Haloactinomyces albus: one gene and its partner. The protein of the gene in region 2 interacts with the protein of the main gene of each other region in a pairwise test. Links are inferred from orthologs where the notes say so. Each region holds a gene or a part of one and is shown on either strand. Other genes may lie near its edges.

Region 1 (5,756 bases), 1.3 Mb from region 2 along the record:
GATCCAGCAGGCGAATGATGTTGTTCAGCCCGGTTACTTCTCCGTGTGAGTCGAGCCGTACCAGATCGACAAGGTCGGGAAGGACCAGTCGGTGGTCGCTCACTGCCTGTGCCAGCATGTCCCGGATTCGGTGTGGGTCCCCACCGGACGAAGCCGCTACCAGTTCACGCCAGCGCGAGGTGTCGCGAACTCGCAGGTAGAGCAACCCGAGTACCAGGTCGCGGTAGAAAGGTGCCGTCAGATAACCGCGATATCCGTCCAGTTCCCGCCACAGCTCCAGGAAGAAGTCCCGAGGTGTTCGGACGGGCGTTTTCGGAGTTTTCGGTTGCCATGGGACTGCGGTTCCCGCCGAATCGAGGTTCCTGCGCAGCCGTTCTCCGTAGGTGGTACCCGCCGATTCGCCGGCCTTGAGCGCATTCTTCGGGATCCTGCGGCCATCGAGCCAGGCGGCTACGTCTCCGACGGCGAACTGCTCACCTCCGGTGGTGCTCGCTGGTTCCGGAAAATCGGTCGATCGCCGCCGCCAGTTGCTGACGGCGGCCGGTTTGACTTCGGCCAGACGTCCGATCTCGGCCATCGAAACACGGTCTTCGGAGGCGTTCACCGTCGATCTTCACCTTCGTCATCGTCCGGTCGATCGTTTCCGTCCCACACCTCGTCGTACCGACCCAGTACCTCCGGTATCCGGTCGAATCGTCGGGCCTGATCGGCGATGACCGGTGAAAGGTAGCCGAGTTGCCGGTAGATCCCGGCTCGATAGGAATGGAGATCATGCTCGAATACCGGTTCGTAGTGCATGATCCGGTTGCGCAGCCTGCGCATTTTCTCCAGCTCGCTGTGCAAGGGTCGTCGAGGGCCCGAGTAGTTCGGGAAGGCCTTGTACAGCAGCGGAACCCAGAGGTAGCGGTCGTATGCCTTGCCACGACTGAGCAGAGAGACCCAGGATCCGAAAGCGAGCTTGGCGACGATGTCGTCGGCGCAGGGTTCCATGACGTTCCGCCGACTGTGTTTTTTCCGTCTTGCTTCCTCGACGAGTTCGCCCCGGGCATTGCCGACCATGCGGTGACCATTGTCGTCCAGCGGCGCGCTCGTCCACCAGTCATCGCGGCCGTAGTGGCCGCGGAGCGTGTCGTTGAGCGCGTTGCGGAGGCCGATCTCCAGCCAGTGCATCGGGCCGTAGAACGCTGAGCACACCTCCGGGTTCCACTGGTAGAGCCGGAAGGCGACATCGACGTCACCGCCTGCCAAGGTCGCTCTACGTGCCTTGCTGTTGCTGTCGATCATGCTATCCGGCACGCCTCGCCGGGTCAAGCGCAGTGCAATGCGCTCATTCTGTTAACAGCATCGGCCGGGAAAGCTTCCCTGATCCCAGGGGGGAGCGGCGTACGCGGTATTCTGGAGCTCGTGAGTACGGCCCGACTGCTTCTTGCGTGGCCGCGCTGACTAGCCCGGGAGGGCTGATCGCTCGCCGGAACCCGTCAGCGCGGCAACCCCTCACGCCCGGAAGGGCTGGGGGGTTTTCGATTTTCCGGGGCGGCACACGTCAGGGCCAACCGGCCGAGCGCGACGCGCGTCGGTCGCGGCGCGCATAACGGGCGATGAGGGAAGGAACGCACACGATGAGTGGCGCGGCAGAAGGCTCAGCCCACCAGGGCTCCGAAGAGACCCCACCGTTCCGCTACACGGCGGAGACGGCGGGGGAGATCGAGCGGCGCTGGCAGCAGCGCTGGGAGGAGCTCGGTACCTTCCACACTCCGAACCCCACCGGATCGCTGCAGGGTGACACCGCCGGGGCGGAGAAACTCTTCGTCCAGGACATGTTCCCCTACCCGTCGGGCTCCGGTCTGCACGTCGGTCATCCGCTGGGCTTCATCGGTACCGACGTCTACGCCCGATTCCATCGCATGCTCGGCCGCAACGTGCTGCACACGATGGGTTTCGACGCTTTCGGCCTCCCCGCCGAGCAGTACGCGATGCAGACCGGCACGCACCCGCGCACGACCACCGAGAACAACATCGAGCGGTATCTGAGTCAGATTCGCCGTCTCGGTCTCGGTCATGACGAGCGCCGCCGCGTCGCCACCACCGACATCGACTTCTACCGGTGGACCCAGTGGATCTTCCTGCAGATCTTCCACTCCTGGTACGACACCGAGGCCAACGGTGGAAGAGGGCGCGCCCGGCCGATCAGCGAACTGGAGAAGCAGTTCGAGTCCGGTGAGCGGACCACCCCCGACGGCCGCCCGTGGGCGGAACTGACGCGCTCCGAGCAGCGTGCGGTCCTCGACACCCACCGCCTGGTGTACCTGTCCGAAGCTCCGGTGAACTGGTGCCCCGGGCTGGGTACGGTCGTGGCCAACGAGGAGGTCACCGCCGAGGGACTCAGCGAGCGCGGCAACTTCCCGGTGTTCCGCCGCAACCTCAAGCAGTGGATGATGCGGATCACCTCCTATGCCGACCGGTTGGTCGACGACCTGGACCGGCTGGAGTGGCCGGACAAGGTCAAGACGATGCAGCGCAACTGGATCGGCCGCTCCCAGGGCGCCACCGTCTCCTTCGCGCTGGACGGCTCCGCCGGTCACGTCGACGTGTTCACCACCCGGCCGGACACTTTGTTCGGCGCGACCTACATGGTGCTGGCGCCGGAGCACCCGCTGGTCGACGAGATGACGGCGAAGCAGTGGCCGGAGGGCACCGACGAGCGCTGGACCCAGGGTGCGGCAACCCCGGCCGAGGCGATCGCGAACTACCGGCACGCTGCGTCGATGAAGTCCGAGCTCGACCGCCAGGACACCAGGGACAAGACCGGTGTGTTCACCGGCGCGTACGCGACGAACCCGGTCAACGGCGAACTGCTCCCGGTGTTCCTCGCCGACTACGTGCTGATGGGCTACGGCACCGGAGCGATCATGGCGGTGCCCGGTCAGGACCAGCGCGACTGGGACTTCGCGAGCGTGTTCGGGCTGCCGATCGTGCGCACGGTCGAGCCACCCCAGGACTTCGAGGGAGAGGCCTACACCGGGGACGGCCCGACGATCAACTCCTCCTCCCGGGACACCGGGCTGAGCCTGAACGGTCTCGGTGTCGAGGAGGCCAAGAAGGCGATCATTTCCTGGCTGGAGGAGCACGGCCACGGTTCGGGCAGTGTGCAGTACAAGCTGCGGGACTGGCTGTTCGCCCGCCAGCGTTACTGGGGTGAGCCCTTCCCCGTGGTCTACGACTCCGACGGCACTCCCCTGGGACTGCCGGAGGACCAACTGCCCGTGGTGCTGCCCGAGGTCGACGACTACTCGCCGCGTACCTTCGATCCGGAGGACGCGGCCAGCGAGCCGGAGCCACCGCTGTCGCGGGCCGACGACTGGGGCGCGGTCGAGCTGGATCTCGGTGACGGCCTGCAGCGGTACGACCGGGACAACAACGTCATGCCGCAGTGGGCGGGATCCTGCTGGTACCAGCTCCGCTACATCGATCCGGACAACGAGCGGCGATTCGTCGATCCGGACAACGAGCGGTATTGGATGGGACCGCGCCCGGAGCGGCACGGTGCCGACGATCCGGGCGGCCTGGATCTCTATGTCGGTGGTGTGGAGCACGCGGTACTGCACCTGCTGTACTCGCGGTTCTGGCACAAGGTGCTCTACGACCTCGGGCACGTCTCCTCGGAGGAGCCCTATCGGCGGCTGTACAACCAGGGGTACATCCAGGCTTATGCCTTCACGGACTCGCGTGGGGTGTACGTACCCGCCGAAGAGGTCGTCGAACAGGACGGGAAGTTCTTCCACGACGGCCAGGAGGTCACCCGCGAGTACGGGAAGATGGGCAAGAGCCTGAAGAACTCGGTCTCGCCGGACGAGATGGCCGACGCCTACGGGGCCGATACGCTGCGCCTGTACGAGATGGCGATGGGACCGTTGGATGCCTCGCGGCCGTGGGCGACCAAGGACGTCGTCGGCTCGCACCGGTTCCTGCAGCGGTTGTGGCGCAACGTCATCGACGAGCACACCGGGCAGCTGCGGGTTGTCGACGAGCAGCCCGATGTCGAGATACTGCGGGCGTTGCACAAGACGATCGCCGGTGTCCGGGAGGACTACGACGAGCTGCGGTTCAACACGGCCGTGGCCAAGTTGATCGAGTTGAACAACCGGGTCACCAAGGAATACTCCTCCTCGGCGGGGACACCGCGCGTGGTCGTGGAGTCGCTGGTGCTGATGGTCGCACCGTTGACGCCGCACCTGTCGGAGGAACTGTGGTCGCGGCTGGGGCACGAGGCAGGGCTCGCGCACGGGCCGTTCCCGGTGGCCGACGAGGAGTACCTGGTCGAGGACACTGTCGAGTATCCGATCCAGTTCAACGGCAAGGTGCGTTCGCGGGTCGTCGTGGCCGCATCGGCGGAGCAGGACGAGGTTCGTGAGGCTGCGTTGGCCGACGAGAAGATCGTGGCGGCTCTCGAGGGCGAGGAGCCGCGCAAGGTCATCGTCGTTCCCGGCCGCCTCGTCAACATCGTCGGCTGAGCTGGCGTGCCGGAGGGACGGGAATCACATGGCTAAGTTACTAGTCGGTAACTAGTCTGGTGAGGAGCGCCCCGAGGAGACGTTCTCGCGTTGGGCGCTGCCCGAGCTGGACTGGAGAGCCGATGGATATACCACCGATCCCGACAGGGTTCGACGCCGCGAAGCTCGGCGAGGTGCTGGACGGACGCTGGGCCGAGGTCCGAGCGCTGGTGCGCGACACCCTGCAGGACACGGAACTGCCACCCGGCAACGATCTGGACGTCGACAGCCATCGGGCATGGATCCTCGACCAGATGTACCGGCTGGCCGACAGCGGTATCACCCAGCTCGGTTTCCCGGCCGAGTACGGCGGCAAGGGCGACACCGGTGGCTCCGTGGTGTCGCTGGAAATGCTCGCCGGAAATCTCTCGCTGATGGTCAAGAGCGGTGTGCAGTGGGGCCTGTTCGGGGGTGCCGTGGTGGCTCTGGGTACCGAGCGGCATCACGACCGGTACCTCGAGCCGATCATGAGCATGGACCTGCCCGGCTGCTTCGCCATGACCGAGACCGGACACGGCTCGGACGTGCAGCACCTGCGCACCACGGCGACCTACGATCCCGGTACGGAGGAGTTCGTCGTCCACACGCCGCACGAGTCGGCGCGCAAGGACTACATCGGCAATGCCGCACAGCACGGCCGCATGGCCGTGGTGTTCGCGCAGCTGTACACAGCCGGGCGGGACCACCGGGTACAGGGCCACGGAGTGCACGCGCTGATGGTGCCGATCCGGGACGAGGACGGACATCCGCTGCCCGGCGTGCGAATCTCCGACTGTGGCCACAAGGCCGGACTCAATGGTGTGGACAACGGCCGCATCACCTTCGACCGGGTGCGGGTGCCGCGTGAGGCCCTGCTCAACCGCTACGGCGACGTCGAACCGGACGGGACCTACCGCAGCCCGATCGACGGAGAGAGCAAGCGGTTCTTCACCATGCTGGGCACGCTGATCCGGGGACGGATCTCCGTCGCCGGGACGGCGGGCAGCGCGACGAAGCTCGCGCTGGAGATCGCCCTGCGCTACGGCGACACGCGCAGGCAGTTCGAGAACCCGGGCACCGGCGACGAGACCCCTGTCCTCGACTACCTCGGTCACCAGCGGAAACTGCTGCCTGCGCTGGCGAAGACATTCGCTCTGCATTTTGCCCAGGAGGAGCTGGTCTCGACCCTGCACGATGTACACGGTTCCGATGGTCGGGACGAGCGCG
Region 2 (5,282 bases):
TCGTTGGACGAGGGAGGTTACAAGACCGAGGTTCAGTGGGCCGTGCGTATCTCCAACGGAGGGGAGTTCCTGCACGCGGCGCCCTGGTCGGTGGCGGACCAGGGAGAGCGCAACGTCAGCCACGGCTGCATCAACATGAGCACCTCGGATGCCAAGTGGGTCTACGACCTGGTCAAAAAGGGTGACATCGTGAAGATCACGAATTCCGGTGGACCGCCTCTGCAGTCCTGGGACGGCTTCGGGGACTGGCAGATCCCGTGGAGCGAGTGGGTCCAGGGCAATGACTGATCGAGTGGGTCCGAAAACCGGATGCGTCACGGTTGTCGGGCGAATCGGATCACTCGGCCACCAGAACCATGGTGTGGCTTGCACAATGGGATCATGCTGAGGTTCCTGCGCCGCCGTCGTGGCGGGGATGACACGTCTGCGCCTTCGGGTGAGTCCGGCGACGCGGAGCGGATACGGGTACGTGCGGAGGCGTTCTGGCAACGCTGGCAGGAGCTGCTTCCCGAGGTCAGCGCTGCGCTCGGTGACGGTGAGCCGCATCGCGCCGATCATCGGCTCGCCGAGGCCGTCGCGCTCGTACACCCGGACCTGACCTTCTCCATCGAGCGTGGCGAGCAGGCGATCTATGCGTTGGTGGTCAGCAGCCGGGCCGATCCGACTCTGCGGGGCCACACCGACGCGTGGAAGGCCGCCGCGCCGAGCCCCGACTCGCTGTGGGAGTACCACGATGCGGTCCCGCCGGTACCGGACCCGACGCAGGTCACCGTCAACCTGCATGGTGCGGCGTACCCGCTGGCGGAGGTGCGGGTGACACCGCAGGTGGACACGGGCGCGGGGCTGGTCGATGTGGCCGTGTATCACCCGGGCTTCCCGGAGCTTCCGGAGGCCGAACGTCAAGCCCTGACCTTTCTGCCGCTGGACGCGACGTTGGGCGAGCGGTTGGCGGCCGACCGCATCGGGCGTGTCGAGACGGCCGAACGGGAACCGCAGGGAGCCATCGGCCTGCTGGAGTTTCGTGGCCTGGTGCGCGCATTCGACGTCGGCGGCGACACTGCCGAGTACCCTGAATCGGGTGGATGAAGCCACCCGAGCGTGTGAGATTTTTGCAGTTTCGCGCGAAACTGCAATTTTGGTTCGGGGAGGTCCGACACGGGAAGGCACCGGGTGACAGTGCTGTGCGCCGGTGTCGGCGTGGCTCGTTAGGCTCGTGATGTGACCAGCAGCGACCCAGCTCACTCCGGCAGCACTCAGGACGGCGCCGTGCCGGGTGCCCATGCGGACGACGGTGCTTCGGCGGAGTTGCCGACCGATCCCGCCGCAGGTCGGCGCGCCGAAGGCGTGGAGGATGTGGCGCCCGAGGTGCGACAACGCTATACGGGCCTTGTCGAGGAGGTCCGGGCGCATCAGTTCCGCTACTACGTGTTGGACTCGCCCACCATCACCGATGGTGAGTTCGACGAGTTGTTCGTCGAGTTACAGCGCATGGAATCCGAGCATCCCGCGCTGCGGCACGCGGACTCGCCGACCCAGCAGGTCGGCGGCACCTTCTCCACCGAGTTCACCGCCGTGGATCACCTGGAGCGGATGCTGAGCCTGGACAACGCGTTCACCATCGAGGAACTGCGCGCCTGGGTGGAGCGAGTCACCCGGGAATCCGGTACCGCTCCCCACTATCTGTGCGAGCTCAAGATCGATGGCCTGGCGATCAACCTGCTCTACCGGGATGGCCATCTGGAACGAGCCCTGACCAGAGGGGACGGGCGCACCGGTGAGGATGTCACGCTCAATGTCCGCACGATGGGCGAAGTCCCGGAAACGCTGTCCGCAGGCGCGGAGTATCCGGTCCCCGCGCTGGTGGAGATCCGCGGTGAGGTGTTCTTCCGGCTCGACGAGTTCGCCGAACTCAACGCCTCGCTCGTCGACGCGGACAAGACTCCCTTCGCCAACCCCCGCAATGCCGCGGCCGGATCACTGCGACAGAAGGACCCGCGGGTGAGCCGGAGCCGTCCGCTGCGCCTGATCTGCCACGGGCTGGGTCGGCGCGACGGGTTCGAACCGGGCAGGCAGTCCGAGTCCTACGCCGCACTGCGGGCATGGGGGCTTCCGGTGTCCGAGCACACGGTGGTGCTGTCCTCCGCCGAGGAACTCGTCGACCATGTGCACTATTGGGAAGAGCATCGCCACGATGCCGAGCACGAGATCGACGGCATCGTGGTCAAGCTCGACGAGGTGTCCCTGCAACGCAGGCTGGGCACCACCTCGCGCGCCCCGCGCTGGTCCATCGCCTACAAGTACCCACCGGAACAGGCGACCACCGAATTGCGCGATATTCAGGTCAACGTCGGTCGTACCGGCCGTGTCACGCCGTTCGCGGTGATGGCACCGGTCAAAGTGGCCGGTTCCACGGTGTCGATGGCGACCCTGCACAATTCCGACGAAGTGCGCCGCAAGGGTGTCCTGATCGGTGATCGCGTGGTGATCCGCAAGGCGGGCGACGTGATTCCGGAAGTGCTCGGTCCGGTGGTCGACGCGCGTACGGGGGGTGAGCGCGAGTTCGCCATGCCGACCGAATGCCCGGAGTGCGGTTCGACGCTGTACCGGCAGAAGGAGAGCGATGTCGACATCCGCTGTCCGAACACGCGATCGTGCCCAGCCCAGCTGCGCGAGCGACTGTTCCATCTGGCCGGGCGGGGAGCCTTCGACATCGAGATGCTCGGCTACGAGGCTGCGTCGGCGCTGCTGGCCTCCGGGGTACTCACCGATGAGGGCGACGTGTTCCGGCTCGACGAGACCAAGCTCCTGCGGACACAGCTGTTCCGGACGAAGGAGGGCACCCTCTCGGCCAACGGAACCAAGCTGCTCAACAACCTCGAATCAGCCAAGCAACAGCCACTGTGGAGGGTGCTGGTCGCGCTGTCGATCCGGCATGTCGGTCCGACGGCGGCGCAGGCACTGGCCAGGGAGTTCGGTTCGCTGGAGCGGATCGAGGCCGCCGCGGAGGAGGAACTGGCCGCGGTGGACGGTGTCGGCCCCACGATTGCGACGGCCGTACGCGAGTGGTTTTCCGTGGACTGGCACCGTGATGTGGTCGCCAAGTGGCGTGCGGCGGGGGTGCGCATGGCCGACGAGCGGGACGAGTCGGTGCCACGAACGCTCGAAGGTTTGTCCATTGTGGTAACAGGGTCGCTGAATACCTATTCGCGGGACGAGGCGAAGGAATACATCATGAACAGGGGTGGCCGTGCTGCGGGCTCGGTGTCGAAGAAGACGGCTTTCGTGGTCGTCGGTGACTCACCCGGTTCGAAGTACGACAAGGCGATGCAGCTGGGCGTTCCCGTTCTGAACGAGGACGGATTCCGCGTCCTTCTCGAGCAGGGGCCGGATGCGGCGGCCGAGGTGGCCCTGCCCGCGGAGTGAGCTCACCGTGCCGGGGTGGGCGACACCGTCATGAACCGCTTCGCCGTTATGGGAGTTCAGCCTTCCACGGACTTTCATGCCGCAGCCGATCTCCATCGGGAAGCCAGGCGACGAGGCCACACGATCCGCTCGAGAGTGGATTGCTTGATCGCCGCGGTGGCGATCCGTACCGTGACAGTGGTGCTGCACCGCGATCGTGATTTTCACGTACTCGACGACATCGCTCCCGACCTGCGGTGCCAGTCCCTGCTGGAGTGATCCCTTCAGCTGTCGAGGACGACGGAGACGATGCCCGCCAGGTGAGCCAGGCGCGCGACCTCGGCGGCTCGGAACATCGGCCCGCCCGGTCGACCTGCCAACAGCACCCGATCGGGTTTGCCGATCGGTGTGGCGGCCAGTTCGGTGCCCAACTCCCGCCAGGTCTCGGGAACCCAGGAATCATCCCCATCGAGAATGGTCGCTCTGGGGAGTGGAAGCCAGGGCAGCTCCAAATACACGTCGTTGGGTGCCGACGTGCTCGCAGCGAGGTGTTCGACTCCGCCCGCACGGTGCCCGAACACGATCGCCCAACCCGAACGGATGATTTTCGGTACGCCTTCGGCGAACAGGTGCAGCCCGCGCCCGGGTTCGGCGGCGATCTCCTCCACAAGTTCCAGCTCACGGTGAGTGTCCAGCACACCGGCATACGGGCGTACCGCGTCGACCTCGACACCATCGATGGATTCGGCGGCTGTGATCAGTACATCCGGAAGCCGCCCCGACGGCAGCTCCACCACCATGTCGTCGACGGCCCCGTCGCTGCCGCGCTCGACGACATCGACGCTGAGGATGTCGGCTCCGATCTCGCCCAGTGCGCTGGCCACCGCCCCGAGCGTCCCCGGGCGGTCCGGGATCTGCACCCGGATCAGAAAGGACACCGGATTCCACGCCTCCAGCTTCGTGCGCGGCACCTTGCCGTCCGCGCTCATCGGGGCGCACGGGCAGGCACTGCCGGCCGCCGTGCGAGGAGCAGGCCAGCCAAATTGTGGCAGACACGGCACCGGATCGGTGATACCGCCATCTGCGCAGCGGACTTCGCGTGCACGTGCACCGCCCATTCGGCCGGGCCGAGGCGCAAGACCACCCGTCGGAGTCGATGAGCAGTCCCCATAGACTCGGTGGTACCCATGCTGGGCAGTGCCCACGTCGGCGAGCGCCCACGCTGGGTCGTGACCATGGCATCGAAAAAACGAGCAGGGAGCCCGCGCAGTGCCCACGATCTCCCGTGACGAGGTGTCCCACCTCGCCGGCCTGGCCAGGTTGGCCGTTACCGAATCGGAACTCGACACCTTCGCAGGTCAGCTGGATGTGATCCTGGATTCGGTGGCCCGCGTGGGGGAGGTTGCCGCCGAGGACATCCCGCCCACATCGCACGCCGTTCCGGTGACCAATGTCTTCCGCGAGGACGTGGTCCGGCCCGGGCTCTCGCGTGAGCAGGCGCTGAGCAGCGCACCGGCGACCGAGCAGAACCGGTTCCGGGTGCCCAGGATTCTCAACGAGGAGGCGTGATGACTTCGACCGCATCCGGATCCGGCGGGCACCCGTCCGGGCACACCGACACTGCCGCGCTCACCGGTCTCACCGCCGCCGAAATCGCCGCGAAGCTCGCCTCCGGTGAGGTCTCCTCGGTCGAGGTGACCCGGGCACATCTGGACCGCATCGCCGCTGTCGACCCGGCCGTGCACGCGTTTTTGCACGTCGACGATGACGGTGCACTGGCCGCTGCTCGCCGGGCCGACGAGGATCGTGCGGCAGGTCGTGCCGCTTCGGAGCTGGCCGGGGTGCCACTGGCGCTCAAGGACGTGCTGGTCACCAGCGAC

The links. The genes of interacting proteins can lie anywhere in the genome.
Region 1: the proteins of ligA (region 2) and leuS interact in binary tests that used the Escherichia coli proteins (3 or more experiments, as listed by UniProt). The link is inferred for Haloactinomyces albus from one-to-one orthologs.

Annotation. Positions count from the first base shown.
Region 1 is NZ_JAVDXW010000001.1:2,360,897-2,366,652, forward strand. Bases 1,287-4,711 are described here. They hold leuS (leucine--tRNA ligase), read left to right. Parts: upstream 1,287-1,619; coding sequence 1,620-4,511; downstream 4,512-4,711. Other genes in these bases: JOF55_RS11105 (acyl-CoA dehydrogenase family protein), read left to right, coding at 4,634-4,711. Outside these bases: JOF55_RS11090 (type I restriction-modification system subunit M/S), read right to left, coding at 1-604; JOF55_RS11095 (hypothetical protein), read right to left, coding at 601-1,284; more of JOF55_RS11105, read left to right, coding at 4,712-5,756.
Region 2 is NZ_JAVDXW010000001.1:1,025,892-1,031,173, reverse strand. Bases 870-3,820 are described here. They hold ligA (NAD-dependent DNA ligase LigA), read left to right. Parts: upstream 870-1,218; coding sequence 1,219-3,423; downstream 3,424-3,820. Other genes in these bases: JOF55_RS04765 (ACT domain-containing protein), read right to left, coding at 3,687-3,820; JOF55_RS04775 (hypothetical protein), read left to right, coding at 870-1,086. Also shown: JOF55_RS04780 (L,D-transpeptidase), read left to right, coding at 1-288; more of JOF55_RS04775, read left to right, coding at 382-869; more of JOF55_RS04765, read right to left, coding at 3,821-4,340; Asp-tRNA(Asn)/Glu-tRNA(Gln) amidotransferase subunit GatC, read left to right, coding at 4,672-4,971; Asp-tRNA(Asn)/Glu-tRNA(Gln) amidotransferase subunit GatA, read left to right, coding at 4,971-5,282. UniProt on the Escherichia coli protein: DNA ligase that catalyzes the formation of phosphodiester linkages between 5'-phosphoryl and 3'-hydroxyl groups in double-stranded DNA using NAD as a coenzyme and as the energy source for the reaction.